Regions from separate parts of the Mycolicibacterium phocaicum genome, predicted to be linked through region 2. Evidence: riboswitches for the same ligand, from Rfam matches in the RefSeq annotation. Region 2 holds a riboswitch; the other holds the start of a gene.
What was found. Region 2 has a riboswitch for cobalamin ahead of G6N46_RS16965 (ABC transporter substrate-binding protein). Riboswitches for the same ligand answer to the same signal wherever they lie in the genome.
Positions count from the first base shown of each region.

Region 1: linked by a shared signal. The riboswitch ahead of metE (5-methyltetrahydropteroyltriglutamate--homocysteine S-methyltransferase) and the one ahead of G6N46_RS16965 (ABC transporter substrate-binding protein) in region 2 are both predicted to bind cobalamin.

Region 1 is NZ_AP022616.1:4,441,325-4,444,727, forward strand. Features, by position in the region: gene G6N46_RS21205 (CbtB domain-containing protein) at 1-186, shown strand, start outside; gene G6N46_RS21210 (CbtA family protein) at 201-1,109, shown strand; gene G6N46_RS21215 (YbjQ family protein) at 1,167-1,562, shown strand; cobalamin riboswitch at 1,589-1,792, shown strand; gene metE (5-methyltetrahydropteroyltriglutamate--homocysteine S-methyltransferase) at 1,906-3,403, shown strand, end outside.
Region 2 is NZ_AP022616.1:3,515,950-3,519,352, forward strand. Features, by position in the region: gene G6N46_RS16960 (FecCD family ABC transporter permease) at 1-170, opposite strand, end outside; gene G6N46_RS16965 (ABC transporter substrate-binding protein) at 191-1,198, opposite strand; cobalamin riboswitch at 1,267-1,452, opposite strand; gene G6N46_RS16970 (TetR/AcrR family transcriptional regulator) at 1,637-2,236, opposite strand; gene G6N46_RS16975 (glycoside hydrolase family 3 N-terminal domain-containing protein) at 2,262-3,403, opposite strand, start outside.

The sequences.
Region 1 (3,403 bases), 930 kb from region 2:
GTATCGACCAAGGCGCTTTCGGCCACCCGGGTGGCGGTGCTGCTCGGTGTGACGATCTTCCTGGCGGTGCTGGCGTACTACCTCGTCGGCATCGACGAGGGCATGATGTCGCTGTTCGGCAAGACCGTGGTCGTCCATGAGTGGGTGCACGACTCGCGGCACTTCCTCGGCTTCCCCTGCCACTGACTCAGGGGACTTTTGTGGAAATCCGCGTCATCGGGCGCGGAGCCCTGGCCGGCCTGATCGCCGGCATCCTGGGGTTCCTGTTTGCCTGGATTTTTGCTGAACCCACCATCGACAAGGCCATCGATTACGAGTCCGGCCGCATGAACGTGCTCTCGACGGTCCACACGGCCATGGGCCACCCGGTCGAGCCGGACGGGCCGGAGTTGTTCAGCCGGTCCATCCAGTCGGGTATCGGTGCGGCCACCGGCATCATCGCGTTCTCCGTGGCGATGGGCGCATTGGTGGCCGTGGCGTATCTGGTGCTGCACGGCCGGTTCGGGGTACGGCCCAAGGTGCTGGGCTGGACCGCCGCCGGATTCGGTTTTCTGGGTGTGTACCTGCTGCCGTTCGTGAAATACCCGTCGAACCCGCCCGCCATCGGTCACGAATTCACAATGGAGACGCGCGGCTTCCTGTACCTGGGCATGGTGTGGGGCTCGCTCACCCTGCTGGGTCTCGCGGTGTTCGCCGCGCGCAAGCTGTCCGGGAAGGTCGGCTGGGCGCGCGCGATCGGGATCGCGGTGCTCGGGTTCTTCGTGCTGTACGGCGGACTGCTGGCGGCCCTGCCGTCGCTGGGCGATCTGGCCGCCAACGTCGAGCACTCCGGCGAGTTCGGTTTCGCGCGCGCCGCGACCGAGACGCCGCAGCCGATCACCAACACCTTCCCGACGCCGGTGACCGTCGACGGCAAGGTCTATGCGCCCGGGCAACTCATCTATCCGGGGTTCGACGCCGACCTGCTGTGGAAGTTCCGGTGGTACTCGCTGATCGACCAGGCGTTGATCTGGGCGGTCATCGGGCTGGTGTTCGGCGGGCTCGTCGAGCGCTACCTCGGTGGCGCCCGGAAGGCCGCACCGGCGCAGGACGTGGCAGCCGCTCTCTGACGATTGCGGTTGCCGCGCACTACAGTTCGAGGCGTACCGACACAGAAAGGCGGCAGCATGCTGGTTGTCACGACGAATGACCTGCCCGGGTGGGAGATTCAGCGGGTCTGCGGTGAGGTCTTCGGCCTCACCGTCCGCTCCCGGAATGCCTTCGCGCAGATGGGCGCCGGCTTCAAGGCGATGTTCGGCGGCGAGCTGCAGGGCATGACCAAGAACCTCGCCGAGAGCCGCAACGAGGCCATGGGCCGGCTGCTCCAGGAATGTCAGGCCCGCGGCGGCAATGCCATCATCGGGATGCGGTTCGACACCACGGAGATCGGCGACGTGTGGACCGAGATCTGCGCGTACGGCACTGCGGTGCAGGCGGTTCCGGTCACCGACGCGGCCCGCTACACCGCGCAGCAGTTGGGTTACGGCGGCGGCCCGGGCCCGGCACAGGGCCCGACAGGGTAGTCTCCACGGCGCAGCTGGTTTGCCAATGACGCCTCGGCGTCTGCGGCGTCGAATGGCGGGGAACCGCCATGAGAGGGAACCCGGTGAGAATCCGGGACTGTCCCGCAGCGGTATGCAGGAACGACCGCCGTCATCCGCACTGATCCACGGATTGGGAAGCGACGGCCACTAGGTGCACCAGAAGGTGCGCGCCTGCGAGTCCGAAGACCTGCCAGCTGTGCCGGATGCGCCGCGTCCGGCGGTGCATCGCCTCGTGGAATGGGCAATCGCCGAGGGCGGTTCGCGCTGTCCTCGATGGATGTCCTTGGGCGGTGCGCACTTCCGTCGCGTTTAAGGACGTCGCATGTCAACACCATTCACCGCAACCATTCTGGGTGCGCCCCGCATCGGCCCCAACCGTGAGCTCAAGCGCGCCGTCGAGCGCTACTGGGCCGGCCGGATCGACCGCGCCGCACTCGAAGAGATCGCCGCGGGTCTGCGCCGCGATACTCTCGCCGAACTCTCCCGGGCCGGTCTGGATTCCGTTCCGGTCAACACTTTTTCGTACTACGACCAGGTCCTCGACACCGCGGTACTGCTCGGTGCTCTACCGGCCCGGGTGAGCGGTGTAGCCGACGACCTGGATCGCTACTTCGCCGCGGCCCGCGGTACGGCGGACATTCCACCGCTGGAAATGACGAAGTGGTTCGACACCAACTACCACTACATCGTCCCGGAGATCGGTCCGGACACCGCGTTCACCCTGAATCCGGCCAAGGTGCTGAATGAGCTCAAAGAAGCTCAGACGCAAGGTATTTCGGGTCGCCCTGTGATCGTCGGGCCGATCACCTTCCTGGCCTTGAGTAAGGCGGTCGACGGCGCCGCCGCGCCCATCGAGCGGCTCGGTGAGCTGCTGCCGCTGTATGTCGAACTGCTGGGCCGGCTGGCCGATGCCGGCGCGCAGTGGGTGCAGATCGACGAGCCGGTGCTGGTCACCGACATCCTCGACAGTGGCGCCGAACTGGCAGAGCAGGTCTACACCACGCTCGCGGGCGCGGCCAAGCGCCCGGCCATCCTGGTCGCGACCTACTTCGGCGAGCTGGGGGCCGCGCTGCCGGCGCTGGCCCGCACCCAGATCGAAGGTATCGCAGTTGATTTCGTCGCGGGGGGCGATCAGCCTGTTTCGGGCCTGGCCGACAAGCTGCTGGTCGCGGGCATCGTCGACGGCCGCAACATCTGGCGCACCAACTTGGAAACCGCGCTGGCTCGGCTGGGGGCGCTGGTCGGGTCGGCGAAGACGGTTGCGGTGTCGACATCGTGCTCGACGCTGCATGTGCCGTACTCGCTCGAACCAGAGTCCGATCTGGACGACGCCCTGCGCAGCTGGCTGGCCTTCGGCGCCGAAAAGGTCCGTGAGGTCGCGACATTGGCGACGGCGATGCGCGACGGCCGGGACGCGGTGGCCGCAGCGTTCGAGGCGTCGAGCGCGGCTGTCGCGTCGCGGGCGCAGGACCCGCGCCTGCACAACGACTCCGTCCGGGCGCGGCTGAAGGAGGTGCTGACCGGCGGCATCAGCCGCGGGCCGGCAGCCGAGCGGCGTAAGGCGCAGGACGCGCGCCTCAGTCTGCCGTCATTGCCGACGACCACCATCGGCTCGTTTCCGCAGACCGTCGAGATCCGCAAGGCGCGTGCCGCGCTGGTCGCCGGTGAGATCGACGAGGCTCAGTACACCGATCAGATGAAGGCCGAAGTCGAGACCGTCATTCGGCTGCAGGAGGACCTGGGTCTGGATGTGCTGGTGCACGGCGAGCCCGAGCGCAACGACATGGTGCAGTACTTCGCCGAGCAGCTGGACGGTTTCT
Region 2 (3,403 bases):
AGCCGCAACTCCCATACGATACCGTCGTCGATCGGCGCGATGTTCGCCTGACGACCCCAAACATGTTGCGCGACGACGGCATACACGTCACCGAAGCCGAGCTCGGCCGGCCCGATGATCATGGCCGCGGCGACCGACAGCGCCAGGAGCCCGAAACCGAGCATCACCATTCCGGCGGCGCGCACAGCTGTCAGGACTTCCCGCCGAGCCCGAACGAGCGCAGCCCGGAAGCGACGGTCTCCATCGCGTCGACGTTGCGCAGCGACGGATCCATCGCGCTGGCCGGCAAGACGATCCACCGCCGCTCCCGCACGGCCTTCAACTTGCTTGCCGCCGGGTCGGTTTCGAGGAACTTGATCTTGTCAGCGACGCTGTCACCGTCCTTGCCCCGGGTGAGATCGGCGAGGACCAGCACGTCGGGGTCGCGCTGCAGGATCGCTTCCCACGAAATCTCCGGCCACAGCTGCCGGTTGTCGGCGAACGCGTTGTGCGCTCCCACCGCCGTGGTGATGATGCCCGGCGCTCCACAGCAGCCCGCGATGTACGGCGTTCTGGTACCGGCGTACCACCACATCAGGGTGACGTCGTCGGCCTTGAGTCCGCTGGTCGCTGTCGCCATGCGCGCCCGCAGCGTCGAAACCAGCTTGTCACCACGCTCAGTGACGCCGAAAACCTTCGCAATATCACTGATTTCGGCATACAGGTCGTCGAGCGTCAGCGCGCGTTGTTGCGCCGCGTCCTGGCCGCCGCACTCGCTGGAGGACTGATACGTCGGCACTCCGAGCCGCTCGAACCGATCCCGCGGGGCCACACCTTGATCGGTGAACGACCAGTCGAACGTCGCGTACACGAAGTCTGGTTTCTCTGTCAGCACCCGCTCGAACGACGGGAAATCCCGGCTCAGCACAGGCACTTTGGCGTTGTCGGCGGCGAGGTCGGGCCGGACGTCGTCGCTCCAGGACGCGGTGCCGGCCATCCGGTCGGCGAGCCCGAGCGCCAGGAGCAGCTCGGAGGCCGGCTGATTGATCGAAACCGCGCGCCGCGGTGGCGCTTTCACCGTCACCGTTCGCCCGCAGTTCTCGAGGGTGACGGAATAGCCGGCGGTTCCGGCGTCGACAGTTCCGGTCGCTCGCGGTCCGCCACATGAGCAGACGAGTGAAACGAGCAGTGCGACAAGCACAATGGTGCGTCGAGACACGGCGGCGCCTTCCGATCCGGGACTCGGTTCGCGGAGTCCATGCGTGGGCGGGTCCTCGCGCCGCCAGGCCGCGAGAGCCCGAGCCAGCAGGTCTTCGGACTCGGGATCATCCAGGCCGGAGCGCCTTCCCAGCCCACGTGGGGCCAGTGGCCGTTGCTCCGCCTGTCCCCCTTACCGCTGCGCGTCAGTTCCGGGTTCGCACCGGATTCCCTGACCCAACCGCGTTGGGTTCGACTGGCTCGAATCGGACCATACCAGCGCCGCGGCGGGGCCGCGCCGGCGTGTCGCTGCCGGCGGCGTGTCGTCCTCTCCTGTGGCACATGCGATTTGGAGTGGTCAACTTTCCTTGACGCGTCAGGGAAAGTTGACGGCTCCCGGCGAAAGGTGCCAAGGGAGAGAGCCCCGGACGGGCTGACGGTCCGCGAATGTGCGACAAACCTACGACTCGGCGCGCTTACCCTTCAGGCCACGCCAGAAGAGGTTGATCATCAGCTCGGTGGCATCGTTGACGTCGGTGTCGCCGGCGCTGACGCGGGACGCGATGGCCTCACCGGCACCCACCAGGGCCACGGCCATCATCTCGAAGTCGCTGTCGGGCTCCGGGTTTCGGGTACCGGCGCTGAGCAGCCGCGCCACCAGGTCGATGATCTTCTCGCGGCCCTCGCGCACGGTGTGGGCGAACGCCTGCGAGCTGGTGGCCTGTGTGTAGAGCACGATCCACGATGCCCGGTTGCGGTCGATGTACGTCATGAACGACAGCACCGCGTTGCGCAGCAGGTCACGCGGGCTCTGGGCGAAGTTGATGTCGGCCCGGACGGTGTCGACGAACCGCGTGAGCTCGCGGTCCAGGCACGCCGCGAACAGCTCTTCCTTCGAGCCGTAGTAGAGGTACAGCATCGGTTTCGAGATCTCGGCCTGCGCGGCGATCGCGTCCATCGAGGTCTCGTGATAGCCGTTCACCGAGAACATCTGCACGGCGGCGTCGAGCATCTGCTGTTCGCGGACGGCCCGCGGCAGCCGCTTGGTTCCACCTGCCATCAGAACAGGGTATGCAACGAGCAGCTCACTTCACGCATTTCGCGCCCGGCCCCTTCATGGCCGCCACCCGCAGCACCGACTTGTCGATCTGCGCCTGGTCCAGCTGCCCGGCCTTCGCGGCCGCCTCCAGCTTGTCCAGCACGTCGGAGATGCCGTCGGTCGTGATCCACAGGGCGACGTCGGCGCCGGCCTGCAGTGCCTTGAGCGCCGCGTCGGCCACGCCGAAGTGCTGGGTGATGGCGGCCATGCCGGTCAGATCGTCGGTGAACACCACACCGTCGAACGGCGGGCCGCCGTACTCACCGCTGCGCAGCAGGTCGTAGGCCGGCTTGCTCAGGCTCGCCGGGTCGTCCCCGAGCGTCAGGCCCGGCACCTGCAGGTGACCGACCATGACGGCGACGGGCTCCTGCGTCGTCAGCGTCCGGTACGGCACCAGGTCGTTGTCCTTCAGCGCCTCCAGCGGCGGCGTCTTCACGCCACCGGTGTGCGAGTCGCCCGAGCCGTGCCCGTGCCCCGGGAAGTGCTTGAGCACCGGAACCAGCCCCGCCTCGCGCAGGCCCGCGGCGTAGGCGCCGGCGTACTCGGTCACCTTCTGCGGGTCCGCGCCGAAGGAACGGTCGCCGATGACCTCGTCGTCGGGTTCTTCGGTGACGTCGGCGTCGGGCGCGAAGTCGACGGTGATGCCGAACTTGTCCTTCATCTGCAGCCCGCGGTCCTTGGCGATGGCCTGCACCTCGGCGGGGGTCTTGGTCGCGGCGAGCACGCGCGCCGACTCCTGCGGGCCGATCAGCTTCTTCAGCCGGGACACCCGGCCGCCCTCCTCGTCGATGCTGACCGCCAGCGGCAGCGCGCCAGATGCGGCCTGCAGCGCGGGGATCGAACCGTCCGACAGCATCGACAGGTCCGTCCAGCTACCGATGAAGATGCCGCCGACCTGCTGCTGCGTCACCGCGGCACGGGCATCGGCGGCGTCCTTGACGCCGACCATCAGCAGCTGCGCCAGCTTCTGCCGCAGCGTGAGGGTGCTGAGCAGCGCGTGCGGATCGCACGGCGGGGCGGTCGGTGCGGGCGCGTCCATCGGCTTGCTCGACGACGCGGTGCTCGAGGCCGCGCTGGTCGTGCTGGATGCGGCCGGCTTGTCGGAGGACGACGAGCAACCGGCGACCA